2 regions of the Priestia sp. YIM B13552 genome follow, and region 2 is predicted to be linked to the other one. Evidence: a T-box and tRNA genes for the amino acid it is inferred to sense, from the RefSeq annotation. Region 2 holds a T-box; the other holds one or more tRNA genes.
What was found. The T-box of region 2 lies ahead of ileS (isoleucine--tRNA ligase). A T-box ahead of a tRNA ligase gene usually reads a tRNA of that ligase, here a tRNA-Ile.
Positions count from the first base shown of each region.

Region 1: it has a tRNA-Ile gene. The T-box ahead of ileS (isoleucine--tRNA ligase) is inferred to sense a tRNA for this amino acid. The anticodon was not compared.

Region 1 covers NZ_JBHZOU010000002.1:800,674-808,381, reverse strand. Annotated here, with positions in the region: gene ispG (flavodoxin-dependent (E)-4-hydroxy-3-methylbut-2-enyl-diphosphate synthase) at 1-499, opposite strand, end outside; gene ACFX40_RS10230 (hypothetical protein) at 651-983, opposite strand; gene ACFX40_RS10225 (MFS transporter) at 1,060-2,271, shown strand; gene ACFX40_RS10220 (DUF1189 domain-containing protein) at 2,419-3,210, opposite strand; gene ACFX40_RS10215 (hypothetical protein) at 3,325-3,519, shown strand; gene ACFX40_RS10210 (DUF456 domain-containing protein) at 3,546-4,031, shown strand; tRNA gene ACFX40_RS10205 (tRNA-Asn) at 4,094-4,168, shown strand; tRNA gene ACFX40_RS10200 (tRNA-Met) at 4,170-4,243, shown strand; tRNA gene ACFX40_RS10195 (tRNA-Asn) at 4,284-4,358, shown strand; tRNA gene ACFX40_RS10190 (tRNA-Ile) at 4,362-4,438, shown strand; tRNA gene ACFX40_RS10185 (tRNA-Ser) at 4,450-4,542, shown strand; gene sodA (superoxide dismutase SodA) at 4,740-5,348, shown strand; gene ACFX40_RS10175 (MFS transporter) at 5,478-6,755, shown strand; gene ACFX40_RS10170 (peptidoglycan D,D-transpeptidase FtsI family protein) at 6,917-7,708, shown strand, end outside.
Region 2 covers NZ_JBHZOU010000003.1:73,221-80,928, reverse strand. Annotated here, with positions in the region: gene ACFX40_RS12505 (cupin domain-containing protein) at 1-170, shown strand, start outside; gene ACFX40_RS12500 (hypothetical protein) at 227-463, opposite strand; gene ACFX40_RS12495 (hypothetical protein) at 519-1,103, opposite strand; gene ACFX40_RS12490 (Type 1 glutamine amidotransferase-like domain-containing protein) at 1,200-1,907, opposite strand; gene ACFX40_RS12485 (immunoglobulin-like domain-containing protein) at 2,017-2,520, shown strand; gene ileS (isoleucine--tRNA ligase) at 2,774-5,872, opposite strand; T-box leader at 5,925-6,166, opposite strand; gene ACFX40_RS12475 (FAD-binding oxidoreductase) at 6,384-7,708, opposite strand, start outside.

The DNA of each region.
Region 1 (7,708 bases), on a different contig from region 2:
CAAGGTCTTCTAAAATTTTAATGTGATGAAGTGCACTTTCTACCATGCCATCTGCTGTCGGATAGCCGTATTTATCTAAAATACGTTTTTCAAGTGAACCAGCGTTAACTCCAATACGAATTGGAATATTTTTAGCTTTTGCAGCATTTACAACAGCTTCCACTTTTTCACGGCGACCGATATTACCAGGGTTGATACGGATTTTATCCGCTCCGCCTTCAATAGCTTTTAATGCTAAGCGATAGTCAAAATGAATATCCACAACTAATGGAATGTTAATGCGTTTTTTAATTTCAGGGATTGCATCTGCTGCGCGCTCGTCTGGACAAGCAACACGAACAACTTGGCATCCTGCTTCTTCTAAACGTTTAATTTCTGCAACCGTTGCTTCAACATCATGTGTCTTAGTGGTTGTCATACTTTGAATAACTAACTCGTTGCTGCCTCCGATTGTTAAATCTCCAACTTTAACCGGGCGTGTTTTTGTACGATGTATAATTTCACTCACGTGATAATCTCTCCTTCAAAATGAAATCAAGAATTTGAATTCATTAATAGAATAACTCTTTATGAACAAAATAACTAGTAGAAAGTACTACCTTAGCTATTTTAACAATGACTATCCCATCTTGACAAGAAGAATGCTGTCATTACTTGTAAATAGGGAACTTATACGTTTTTCCAATTTGAATATCCTCAGGCGCTGTACCGTTATTTAACTTTTTGAAGTCTGTAATCATTTGGTTCATAGAAACCGGTATCGATTTTTTTGTAAGCTCCTCAATGACGGATAAAACTGTATCGCCTGGCTTAATTTTTATTTTTGTATAGGTGGAAGAAGAGCTGGCGGCTTTTGTTTCTGCAGGCTGCGCTTTGCTGACTTGAACTGCTTCAGTAGCAGTGGGAATGGTCCCGTATTTAATGTCGTAGTGACAAATATATCCGATAAAAGCGAAAGCGGCTAATGCACATAGCTTTTTCATTATGCTCCTCCTTCATTCTTTTGCTTATGTGTAAAGCCTATGCTTGTCTTACTTAAATATGATTGGAGAACGAAAATTGAAAGGAAAATTAATGGTTGTTTCATTAGGCTTATTGCCTTTAATCATGGTGCTGGGAAATTCCATGCTCATTCCTCTGCTGCCAAGCATTCAAAAGTCACTTCACTTAAGCGGAGTTCAAACCAGTTTGATACTGAGTGCATTTTCGATTCCAGCCGCATTGTGTATTCCTGCTGTAGGAATTTTATCAGACCGGTATGGGCGTAAAAAGTTAATCATATATTCACTCGTCATGATGATAATAGGCAGTGTCATCGCTGCTGGTAGTGCTTTATTCTCTTCTGGAAGCTTTGCTGTGTTGATGGCAGGCAGAGTCATTCAAGGGATTGGAGCTGCAGGTACTACAACGTTGGCAATGGCATTAACTGGAGATGTATTTACAGGGGAAAAAAGAGCAAAAGTCCTCGGGATTTTAGAAGTGTATAACGGAGTTGGAAAAGTGGTTGCGCCGATAATTGGAGCATCGGCAGCACTCGTCGTATGGTATGCCGCATTTTTTGTCTATCCTTTAGCTGCAGGTGCTGCTTTAGTAGGTATAGTGATGTATGTGAGAGAAGGGAAAACAGGCTCGGATTTAGTATCTGTTCAAGAATATTTAAAGAGAGCCATTGGGATTGTCTATGATAAAAGAAAATCGCTTTTTCCTTTATTCTTTGTGGGGGGATTGGGGTTATTTTTATTATTTGGCATTTTATATTACTTATCTTTTCTAATAGAGGAAACGTATCATATAGACGGTTTTTTTAAAGGAACCGCTTTTTTATTTCCTCTTGGTGCGATGACGCTCGTTTCTTATTGGACGGGTCAACGCATCAAAACAGATGTAGAGCTCATGAAAAAATTAATGATAGTAGGGATAACTCTTTTATTCCTGATGTTTGGAGTATTAACGATTATTTATACGCTTCCTGTGCTGATGTTTTGTTTGACAGTCGCCTTTGGCGGCTTAGGATTTGTTCTTCCGTGTATTAATATGATGATTACTTCAGCGGCTTCAGACGAAGAAAGAGGGTTTATTGTATCCATTTATGGAACGGTGAGATTTTTAGGAGTAGCGTTGGGACCTGTTGTTTTTGAAGTGTGGATGCACACTGAAAGGCTGATGTTTGTTTATAGCTTTATTCTGCTCACAGCAGGAGGTTTGTGGGTTTTGTATCAGTTGAAAATTCTTCCTTGTGCAATGGGAAGAAGAAAAGTTGTACCGAAATAAAGAGGCTGAGACTTAACTACATCACTCCAATCACCAGCTAGAAGCAGCCGCATACATGAAACCTGCGTTCACCATATCAATAAAAAAATCCAAAAGAGGTGGATTCTCTATCAAGAATCTAGATTCCTCGTTTGGATTTTCCTTCAACTAAGATACGTTTGTCCCAGCATCTTTATTAGGTTTTACTTTTTTTCTTATAGGAACCCTTGTGACGAGCAACAAGTAAATGAAGAATGTTCCTATCCAGTAAAGAGAGCTATGTAGTGCTAGAGACAAAGAAAAAGCTTCAAAAAGCGTATACAGCAGCGTGAAGGCTACTGTACTATAAGCGCTCAGTGCCCATAGCTGCTTGAAAGGAAGCTGCTTTTTAGTAATGAGTCCAATCAGTTTCCCAAGATAAGCAAGGCAGGTAATAAAAAGGAAGTTTAGTCCAGATGTTAATACGTACAGTAAAAGCATAGCGATAGGGACAAGTATGTATAAAGAAAATTTTTGTTCGTGCAGCAAGTTTAGCAGTTCATTTTTATCTTTATGATGCCAGTTTAGCAACTCATATGAATACGTTTGTGTTTGTGAATTAGTCGTGATGTAAATTCCATCCTTTAAAAAACCAATGGCATGAGCAGGGGAATGAAACCGTTCAATAGACTGTGAGGGGTTTAAGATAAAAGCGGTACCATTTACTTTTTTTGTGAAAGGTTGACTTGACGTAAGCTGTGAGTTTGAAATAGAAAAAGAAGAAACAGATTTCGGAAGATCTGTAGTAGCGATATGATAGCCATTTACAATCGTCAAAGTCATAAAGAAAAATGTAGGCAGCAAAGAAATAAATGTTAAAAACAGCACAAAGCCAATTGTTTTATTCGTATGCTCAAAGCGAAGCGACCTTATTTTTTTGAAGGAAGTAAAACTCCATGCCATCTTTTTCAGCATGCTCATTGTAAAGCCTCCTCTTATTGAAGATTCTGGTTATATCTTATTTTATAGCGAAAATTTAAGGTTTACAATAGATTTTAGAAACCGTTACCAATTACAATGATGCGGTGGAGCGTTTTGTCACAAGCACATCTTATGCGTATATGTACAGGTTTCCCTGTCATTGTTTTTGGGGGATATTACGGGCAGCTTGAGGACCGTGCTGTTAATATTGCAGAGGTACACTCAAAAATCGTATTCGAAAGTAAAATAAAGGAAGGACTCGTCGTGCAAGGTCTTTCTTTATGGGAGTGGTTATTGTATGATAAATAGTAATAATAAAAAGGATAGGTGCGGGCATGGCTATTTTATGTTGGGCATTAATTATCATTAGCTTTGTTGTATCGTTTGTTGGGTTGGTTTATCCCATCATCCCAAGCGTGCTATTTGTAGCTCTGGGATTTGTTATATACGGTTTATTTTATGATTTTAGCTCCTATAGCTGGTTATTTTGGGTGATACAAGGATTGTTAGTTGTCGCACTTTTTTTAGCAGACTATATAGCTAATATTATTGGTGTGAAAAAATTCGGAGGCACTAAAGCAGGTGTTTGGGGAAGTACAGTTGGGCTGCTTGTGGGTCCGTTTGTCATTCCGGGATTTGGAATTATTTTAGGGCCGTTTATCGGAGCGATTGTAGGAGAACTGATTGTTCATCGGACCACAATTAGCAACGCAGTAAAAATTGGAGTAGGTTCGGTTATTGGCTTTTTTAGTGGCGCTATTTCAAAAGGATTTATTCAACTGCTGATGATTGCCTATTTTTTATACGCTGTTTTAAAATAATATATTGACTTTAGGTTAGAAACATGTTAAATTTTTAATGTCGCTAGTAAATGTTATATTGTTCCACAGTAGCTCAGTGGTAGAGCTATCGGCTGTTAACCGATCGGTCGTAGGTTCGAGTCCTACCTGTGGAGCCATGGCGGTGTAGCTCAGCTGGCTAGAGCGTACGGTTCATACCCGTGAGGTCGGGGGTTCGATCCCCTCCGCCGCTATTTTCCAATTTGCGTTTGTGACATACATAATTCATATTGTTCCACAGTAGCTCAGTGGTAGAGCTATCGGCTGTTAACCGATCGGTCGTAGGTTCGAGTCCTACCTGTGGAGCCATGTGGACCCTTAGCTCAGCTGGTTAGAGCAGACGGCTCATAACCGTCCGGTCGCAGGTTCGAGTCCTGCAGGGTCCACCATTTATAGGGTTGGAGGAATACCCAAGTCCGGCTGAAGGGATCGGTCTTGAAAACCGACAGGGGTGTTAAAGCCCGCGGGGGTTCGAATCCCTCTTCCTCCGCCATACTATTGTCTATTCAAAGCTTCTTTTGAGAAAAAGAAGCTTTTTTTATGTTTAAAAGAATAGCGAATGGGAATTAGGTAAATATAAATCATGGATTAGGAACTTTTTATTTGAAACAGTAGGGTAAATTTGCTAATCTAAACGTATATGGTGCTTTTGCGCCAAAATGCTTACATATTTTGAAGGAGGAATTATTCATGGCTTACAAATTACCAGAACTACCTTATGCATACGATGCACTGGAACCACATATCGACAAAGAAACAATGAATATTCACCACACAAAACATCACAACACATATGTTACAAATCTAAACGCTGCTGTTGAAGGCAAAGCGGATTTAGAAAGCAAAAGTATTGAAGAGTTAATTTCAAACTTAGATGCTGTTCCTGAAGATATCCGTACAGCAGTACGCAATAACGGTGGCGGTCATGCGAACCACTCATTATTTTGGACAATCCTTTGCCCTAACGGCGGCGGTGCTCCAACTGGTGAATTAGCAGACGCTATCGCTAGCAAATTCGGCAGCTTTGATCAATTCAAAGAAGAATTTGCAAATGCAGCTAAAACTCGCTTCGGTTCTGGCTGGGCTTGGTTAGTTGTAAACAACGGCGAATTAGAAGTAACAAGCACACCAAACCAAGATAGCCCATTAATGGAAGGCAAAACGCCAATTCTTGGTCTAGACGTTTGGGAGCACGCTTACTACCTAAATTACCAAAACCGCCGTCCAGATTACATTTCAGCATTCTTTAATGTTGTAAAATGGGACGAAGTTGCTAAACGTTACGACGCTGCAAAATAAGCTGAAGACGTATTTAAGAGCCAGTAAAGTAATTATTACCTTTACTGGCTTTTTTGTTTTCCAATTCTTTTACATATCTCCTTTTCTTTTTCACACACTAGGTGTAGAAGAGAAAAGGAGTTTTTTGATATGCCTTTATTAAAAAAAGTAGTTGGAGATGTAGAAGTTAGTAAAGATTTACTTTTGCTTTTAATTATAGGCGGTCTTTATGCCTTGGCTATTTCAATTTCCAATTCGTTTGTTAACATTTATCTGTGGAAACAATCAGGCGAATTTTCGGATCTCGCTATTTATAATTTAGCGGTAGTGGTGCTTCAGCCGCTTACGTTTATTTTAGCAGGTAAATGGGCCAAACGAATTGACCGGGTTGTGGTTTTAAGATTAGGTGTATCTTTTTTAGCTGTTTTTTATATCGCTGTATTAATCAGTGGAGCTAACGCAGCCCAGTATTTAGTATTGCTTGGCGGACTGCTGGGTATAGGATACGGCTTTTATTGGCTAGCTTTTAATGTGCTAACTTTTGAAATTACAGAACCTGATACAAGAGACTTTTTTAACGGATTTTTAGGGATCTTAAACTCTTTTGCAGGGATGATTGGTCCTTTAGGAGCGGGCTTTGTTATTTCCGCTTTGTATGAATCACTTGGGTATAAAATCGTGTTTGGTGTATCGCTGCTATTGTTTATCGGTGCCGTTGTGCTTAGTTTTTTTATTACAAGACGCGCAGCGGAAGGAGTATACAAATTTAAAGAAGTATGGGCTGAACGAAAAGTCAATAAAGACTGGAATCGAATATTGCAGGCTCATTTCTTTCAAGGGTTGCGTGAAGGTACGTTCATTTTTGTTGTATCCGTCATGGTATTTATTACGACGGGAAGTGAACTAGCTTTAGGAACATATGGACTGGTGAATTCAGCAGTTGCGTTTGTAGGATACTATGTTGCCTCAAGGTTTATTAAGCAAAAAAATCGCCTTCGATTTATCTTCGCAGGGGGCCTCCTTCTCTATGGAGCAGTCTTTTTGCTTATCTTTAACTTATCGTATCCAAAGTTAATTATATATGCTGTTTGTATTGCCATTGCTTATCCTATTTTGTTGGTTCCATTCATTTCTCTAACGTACGATGTGATTGGGCGAGCAAAAGACGTTGTTTCAAAAAGAATTGAATACATTGTTGTCAGAGAAGTATTTCTGAATATTGGACGCGTCGCTTCCATATCTTTATTTTTAATAGCTGTACTATTTTTTGATGAAGCAAAAAGTATTCCCATTTTATTAGCTATTGTTGGAGCAGGGCATACAATCATTTATTTTTGTGTGAGACATATCTCACAGCCTCTGCACAAAAAAGAAACGACTGTTACTCCTCCGGTATTAAATGAAGGAGACGGAGAGTCTCCAGCTTAGAGTATTGTGAGCTCCTTCATTTGTACTATGGAAAATGCTTCGCTTTTCTTTTAGAATAAATACGTTGTGTAAATAGGCACCTGCCAGGTGTCTATTTATTTGCTAAATAGCTGATTTTATGGTGTTATGGTATATATGTTTTATAAAGTGTAGGTGTTGGTATGAAAAAGAAAAAAAGAAGAAAAAGTCACGTGCCTTTTCGTGTGAACTTACTTTTCTTGACCGTATTTGCCCTATTTTCCGTATTAATTTTGCGGTTGGGACTTGTTCAAATTGTATACGGTGAGAATTACGAACGAGAAGTCGAAAAAACACAGGACGTTACGGTCAGTACGCCTGTTCCTCGAGGGAAAATGTACGATCGTTATAACCGCGTAATTGTAGATAATACCTCTTTAAATACAATTACATATACTCGTTTTCAAGGAAATACAGCTGAAGAAAGGCTGCGCATCGCTAAAAAGTTAGCCACTATGATCGATGTTCCTTACACCACAAATGTGATTGATATTCCGGAAAATAAAAAGAATAAAGATGCTAAGAATGTGGTAAAAATTACAGAACGCGATATGAAGGATTATTGGATTATGCTTCACCCTAAAGAAGCGGAACAGAAAATTACGCAAGCTGATCGCAAAAAAGTTCAAGTTGGTGAAATGACTGATGACGAACTGTATCAACGTCAGTTAGACCGCATCTCTAAAAAAGATTTAGAAAGTCTAAAGAGTGATTTAGAAGTTCTCGCTATTAAGCGCCAAATGGAGGCAGGTTACTCTAACACCCCGCAAATTGTTAAGAGCGGTGTGACAAATGAAGAGTATGCCGTTGTAAGTGAGCACTTAGATGAACTTCCAGGTGTTGATACAACAACGTACTGGGATCGCTCATACCCAGAAAACAGTACTCTTCGCACTTTGCTTGGAAATGTATCATCTGCCAACGAAGGACTGCCT
Region 2 (7,708 bases):
AAAATCAAACCATCGTAATTGGACCAACAGACGAATGCGGAGAAAAAGAACACTATAAAAAGAAAAAACAAGGAAGCCCCGTTCACCACCAGACTCCTCCTTATACGTATCCTCCGCCTCAGAATTCTTATTATCAACCTCAAAACCCTTATCACTATCGATACTGGTAGAGGCAAAAAACCCCGCTGCCAGTGCAACGGGGTTTCTTAATGAATACATAACGTTATTAATCTGTATATGTACTATGAAAGGCTGCTTCAATATATGCAACTTGGAAATGATAATGTCCAATTAAATATTTCACAATGTCCACTTGATCAATTTTGCCAGGCTTATCGACCATCGCTTCTTTCACCATTTTTTCAAATGTACCTTGATCAAACTGTTCTTCATGAACAACAATTGTCTCAGAGTACGTTTCATCTTGTCCTTCTGAAATGCGGTAGTAATACAATTTTTTCACCTCAATTTATCTTAAATATATGTATACCCCTAACTAATAACCCTCAAACATTTTTTTAACGTTCTTTTTCCACTTTACGATAGGCTGCGGCTTTTGCTTTTACAAGCAGCCTTGTAACCCAGTACGCCACTAGCGTTATCCCTATATCAATCAGAAAAATATAGAACAAGCTCATTCCTTTTCCTGAATCAATAAATTTAAAATGGTGTTCAAGAGGCGCCAGTCCAAATGAAAAAACAGCGCTCAGCAGAATTGTATACAGATAAAAATTCTTTTGGTGATTCGTACAATATTGATAAAGGAGCAGAAAGCCTACCGGCAAAATAGAAGCAGTAATATTTGTTGCGTTTGGAAGCTGTGGTGTTAAGAAAAATGTGTGCGTTAAATAACCGGTTCTTCCAAGTGCAATATCAATATATGCCCAAAGCATGTGCACTGTGTAACCGAAGAAAAACACCTCAAAGATCCGCGTCCGGTCTACGGTAAAATACAACAACACAAGAGGAAGAACGAGCGAAGCAAGCACCACCCAAAACTGCCAGTTTCCAAAATCCGAATACTGATGCCAATACGACGATAATAACTTCTGCAGCTTATCGCTTTGTTCATGTATGTTTCCCCAGTATTGTTTATAGCTCACTGAAGTACCCTCCTAGATAGAATCTCTGCTTATGTATGTACAAACAAGCTCCATTTTATACAGAGATTTATACAGAGAAACATGAGAAGCGGCCATTTATTGCTTGCGATCACCCAAATAGGTCACCGGAAGCTCACGTTCAATTACGTCTTCCTCCTTCCGATTAACAACATACGCTTTTGCTGTTGGTCTTGAGCTAAGTGATGCAGACAGCTTTTCGTCTTTAAAATGCAGCGCGACTCCATCATCTACAGCATAGCCTTCTTTCATTTCTCCGCTTGCAATTAACTCGTGATACGAAGGTCTTCGATTGCTTTCTCCGTCATAGTGAGGACAGTTGCTTCCCGTTAAAAACCCTAAACAATCTAGTTTAGACAGTTTGTTGTTCATTGAATCAGTGACGCCTTCTTCAAACCAGCAAAGTGAACCTGCGCTTATTCCTGCTAAGATCACTCCTTTTTCATAAGCCTTTTTTAAAATCGTATCCAGTCCCCACTCTTTCCATAAAGAAAGCATATTCCTTGTATTACCGCCGCCTACATACAAAATATCCTGCTGCAGCACATATGCTTTTAAATTCATAAAGTTTTGAGAAAACAGGTATAAATGAGACGGTGTGCATGCCAACTTCTCAAACGCTTCATAAAATCTTTCTATATAATTATCCGCATCTCCGCTTGCTGTAGGAATAAAGCAGATCTTCGGTACGTCCGTTTGAGCTTGTGAAAGTATGTATTGATCCAGCAGCAGGTTATCCCGCTCCATTGAAAAACCTCCGCCGCCCATGGCTATAATTTGTCTCATTTCAATTCTCCCTTTCAAAAAAGTGATATAAAAAAATGGAAATTAATACTATTTCCCTTAGATAGTTTTCAGTATAATGGAAGAGTGAAAAAAAGGTGGTGCAAAGCTTTTGAAAATAGTACGAACACTTTTATTAATACTGGGCATTTTTATTATCTTATTTTGTATCTTTGGCTATATCGATTATAACGGTCAAAAAATGGATTTAGGAGCCAAACAAGAAAAAAACATCCCATCTTCCATTAACACTAACGGGGGAACTATTACACTATCTGCTGTCAGTAAAAAATACGATAAAACGCAATTTGGCTTTTTTGTTATTCAAAACAATTCGACGCATACCTTAACGATTCCTTATGAAAATACGGCGGATCACTTAAAAGACGGAAAGTGGTACGAAGTTGTGCTAAACGGATTAGAGTTTCCTGATAAAACTGTCACGCTGAAGCCAGGGAAATCACTCAAATTAGATATCGCAACTCCTAACTACAAAGTAGGAAAATATCGTTTTGTGCAGCACTTTAAAGATGAAAACGGAAAAGAGTATGTGTTAGCGGCTCCTTTTGAAATTGTCTGGCCGAGCCTTAAAAATGTTCTCGGGCAGTTTGATTAAAGGTAAAAAGAGAGATTTAGAAATACCGAAATTCATCTCACCTAAAGACGAACAAATCGGGTGAATGATTAGTATGAATTGCTTGTTACCCCGCTGTTGATTCCTGTGCAAGACTTCGCTTTCCGCAGGAGTCTTCGTCTTGCCCTCCAATCCACAGCTAGAAGCAGCTACGTTCACTATAAAAACAGAAAAAACGAACGGTTAATCGATAAACCGTTCGTACATTACTTCAACTTATCTTTGCCTCTCTTTATTAGCTCTGATTTAAAACGCGAAGCGTAACTTGCTTTGTTCCGACTTTTACCGTCTCTCCGTTTTCGATATCTTCTATCACACTGAGACTGTGCAGCAAAAGATTTTCTTGAAGCAGCGTTTCAAACTTCGCGACGGCTTCCTTCACTTCTTCGTCTCCGCTAAGCTCCAAATCAATACGTAAATTCACGGGTAAATCCAGCTTTTTGCGGTAATCTTGAACCGCTCGAATTACTTCACGAGCGACTCCTTCCTGCACGAGTTCTTCGGTTAACGCCGTATCCAACAACGCAGTATACGTGCCGTTTGATGCCACTGCAAAGCCTTCTTTTGGCACTTTTTCAACAAGTACGTCTGCTGTTTCAAGCGTTAAGTTTTCTCCTGAAGCAAGCGGAACACTCAGCTTGCCTTGCTCAACAAACGCTTTCCCTTTCTCTTCTGAAAGGTTCTTTAATGCTTGATTGATCTCATTTACTTGTTTTCCAAACTTCGGTCCCGCCTGTTTAAAATCGAGTTTTAATACATAAGAAACAAGTTTGTCGTCGTCTTGCTCCACGTTAAAGTTCTTCACATTAAGCTCATCTTTGATGACATCATGGTACGCTTCCCACTCTACATCTTCTTCCGTTACCACAAGGGAAAGACTTTGCAAAGGCTGCTTTACTTTTAACGAATGCGTATTTCGGATGCTTCGGCCTAGTTCAACTACTTGAAGCACAGCTGCCATTTCTTTTTCCAGCTTTTCGTTCACTTTCGTTTGATCATACACAGGATAGTCTGCTAAATGAACGCTTTTCCCTGTCAGATTTTCATGAACATCATCCGCAACAAACGGCGTAAACGGTGCTAACAGCTGACTTAACGTCACTAACACTTCATGAAGCGTATCGTAAGCTGCTGCTTTTTCTCCGTCCATCCCTTCTGACCAAAAACGATCGCGGGAACGTCGTACATACCAGTTGCTTAGCTCTTCAATAAATGCCGCGATTTCACGAGCGGCACTTGTAAACCCATAATCTTCAAGATGTGCTGTTGCTCGTTTAACCGTACTATGCAAACGTGAAAGAATCCACTCATCCAATTTTGTTTTTTTCAATTCATACGTTTGCTTCGGGTCATAATCATCAAGCTTGGCGTACAGCACGTAAAAGCCGTACACGTTCACAAACGTATCAATAACTTTTGACTTCGCTTCTTGCACGACCCGCTCTGAAAATTTCTTCGGATTCCAAGGTGCACTGTCTGCTAAAAGCGCCCATCTAAGCGCATCGGCACCAAATGTATGAATAAGATCAACAGGGTCTAGCGCATTCCCTTTACTTTTAGACATCTTTTGACCGTTTTCATCTAAGACGTGGCCAAGAGACAGAACACGCTTATACGGTGCTTTTCCTGTAAACAGCATTGAAACTGCCATCAAGCTGTAAAACCAGCCGCGCGTTTGATCAATTCCTTCTGCGATTACGTCTGCTGGAAACTGTTTTTGAAACAGCTCGCTGTTTTCAAACGGATAGTGATACTGCGCAAACGGCATCGAGCCGCTGTCAAACCAAACGTCAATCACTTCCGGCGTTCGCTTCATTTCTCCGCTGCAGACCGGACACGTTAGCTGCACGTCATCTACATACGGCTTATGAAGTTCAATGCTGTCACCAACGGAATGAGACGCATGATTTTGCAGCTCTTTGATGCTTTTCGGAGCTACTTGATGCTGACATTTCCCGCATTCCCATACGTTCAGCGGTGTTCCCCAGTAGCGTTTTCTGCTGATGTTCCAATCCACCATATTTTCTAAAAAGTTGCCAAAGCGACCGTGCTTGATATGATCCGGGTACCACGTCACGCTTTCATTGTTTTTCAAAAACTGTTCCTTTAACGCCGTCGTTTGGATAAACCAGCTTTCATTTGCGTAATAAAGAAGCGGCGAGTCGCATCGCCAGCAAAACGGATAGCTGTGCTCATGCTTTTCTTTATGATACAGCACGCCTTCATTTGCTAAATAACGCACGATATCAACGTCGCAGTCTTTCACGAAACGTCCTTGAAAAGGCGGCACTTCAGACGTGTACTGTCCTTTTTCATCCACTACGTTCACAAATGAAAAGCCGTTTTCTTTTACAACTCTGTAATCATCTTCGCCGTATGCAGGTGCTAAATGAACAACTCCTGTTCCGCTTTGGTCCGTTACGTAATCAGCCGTCACGACTTCATGCCCTTTTTCCACTTTCACAAAATTAAACGGCGGCTCATACGACATCCCTTTTAACTCATTTCCTTTATGTTGAGATAAAACCGTATACTCTCCTTTTAACACTTTGTCTGCGAGCGCTTCTGCCACTATATACACGCTGTCGCCTTGCTCAGCGCGAACGTAGTTCATCTCTTCATGCACCGCAAGCGCCACGTTTGACGGAAGCGTCCAAGGCGTTGTCGTCCAGCCTAAAAAATACTCATTATCGCGGTTTTTCACTTTAAATTTCACCGTTACCGTTAAATCTTTTACATCTTTATACCCTTGCGCCACTTCATGCGAACTCAGCGACGTTTGACAGCTCGGGCAGTAAGGTGATACGCGGTGGCCTTTATAAAGAAGTCCTTTATCATGAATCGTGCCAAGCACGTTCCATACGCTTTCAATGTATGAATTCTCCAAGGTGATGTAAGGGTCTTCCATATCAACCCAATAGCCAAGCTGCTCCGTGAACGTGCGCCACTGCTTTTCATACACAAACACACTTTCCTTACACTTGTTGATAAAAGCTTCTACGCCGTATTTTTCAATATCATGCTTCCCCGATATCCCGAGCTGCTTTTCGACACCAAGCTCTACCGGCAGTCCGTGCGTATCCCAGCCTGCTTTTCGGATCACTTGATGCCCCGTCATCGTTTTATAACGAGCCACCACGTCTTTAATCGTCCGGCCTAGCGCGTGCCCCACGTGAGGCAAACCGTTGGCTGTTGGAGGCCCTTCATAAAATACAAACGAAGGATGCCCTTCTCGATTTTGAACCGACTGGTGAAACACATTTCCCTTTTGCCACTGCTGCTGGATACGCTGCTCGCGCTCTTGCGAAGATTCCCTTACATTCACTTCTTTCATGTGATACCACTCCTTTTAAAGTTAAAAGCACACAAAGAAACCCGTCCCTATGACTAGGGACGGGTTTTAACCGCGGTACCACCCTGGCTTCTATTGATCCGTTCATCAATAGCACTCAGCAACGTACAATCATACGCGTTCTTTTTAACGGTAGACTACCGTTCAAACTTACTTATCGTTCAGTTTGACTTCTCAGAGAGGATATTCCCCTGCAGCTTGAACACTGGCTTTCAGCTATCACCAGCTCTCTGTGGAACAAACTTGCAGCGTACTGATTCTCTTCAACGAATTTGTGTGCTTTTATTAGTAGTTATTGTATGCGGTTTGGAAGGGAATGTCAATGTTTATGAAATTTGTGTATGTTTCTCCGTATATGCAGTCGTCTATCGATAAAATAACTGCTTACCACTGTTTGCTGCCTTTTTCACGATCTCAGGAAAAGGCAATGTACACAAAAAACCACCTCATTTAAGGTGGGTATTATTTGCATCTACCATTTGAAAGATGATTTTTAAAACCAGTTAATAAACGGCGGGATGCTTTGAGGGAAATAAAATAGATTGTATGGATCATATGCTCGTTTCACTTCTCGAAGCTTTTTAAAATTCTCTCCATAATAAGCCGTTGGCCAATCTCTGATGAGCCGGTCCGGCCAATTCACATAATCCCCAGTTGTATATCTCGATAAAGCATTTCTTAATTCTTCAATCCATCGAATGTTTGCTCGCTCTTCTGAAGGATGGCTCCATGTAGCAAGGTACTCCTGTGCGATAATAGCATCTCTATAATAGAAGGCCGTTTCATTAGAGCCCACTTCCTCCACTGCTCCCCCAAGAGACTGGTGCCAAATACTAGATTTTTCATTTGGAGCATTTTCTAAAAAATGCTTCATTGTTAAAATAGCCTCTTTTGGAAAAGGTTTATTAAGAAAAGAACCTGACCTTTTTCGAGGAGCAGGTTGGTTTCCGCTCGGATCGTCAAAAAATCGTACAGCTTCAATATATGAAACTTCCTTTATTACTACTTTTTTAGGACACCCAACATCTATTAAAGGCTGCAGAAGTTCCTTTAACTTGAATGATGAACCAACGAACTCACCTTGAGCGATAATTTGATTTGCTTCTTTCGATTTTAACTCAATCTCCGAAGTTAAGCGCTTATCGGTATTTGTGGCCCAGTGCTGCCATGCATCAAAAGCAGCTTCGAAATCTTCCCATTCCCATGTAATTGAAAAGATTGACACCTTTGAAATAGGCTGCACCTTAAAGGTAAGAGACGTAACAATACCAAAGTTTCCACCCCCGCCTCCGCAACAAGCCCAAAAGAGATCACTGTTGTGATTTTTATTTACCTTAATGAGTTCAACTTCTCTCAGTTCATTTACAATCGCCATTTCAACTTCAAGCAAATTATCACAGGTAAGCCCAAACGGCCTTGATAACATCCCAATTCCTCCGCCAAGCACAAGGCCTACAAGACCTACACTGCTTTCCGTTCCTGCAGGGATAGTCGTTCCTTTTTTCCATAATTCATTATATACTTTCCCTAGATTAGCTCCTGCTTCTATTTTCGCTGTCATGTCTTTAGAGTTGAACGTGATTCTATCCATTTCACTAACATCAATCACTAATCCACCGTTCAATAATGAAAAATTTTCATAGCTATGCCTGCCGCTCCTTATTCGAAATGGGACATGATTTTCCTTTACCCACTTCAATGCATTTACTACATCGTTTGTATTCTGACAAAATACAATTATTCTCGGAAATTTAGGTACACCTAAATTATTATTTGTTCTAGCCTGATCATATTCCGCATCATCAGGTGTAACGATTC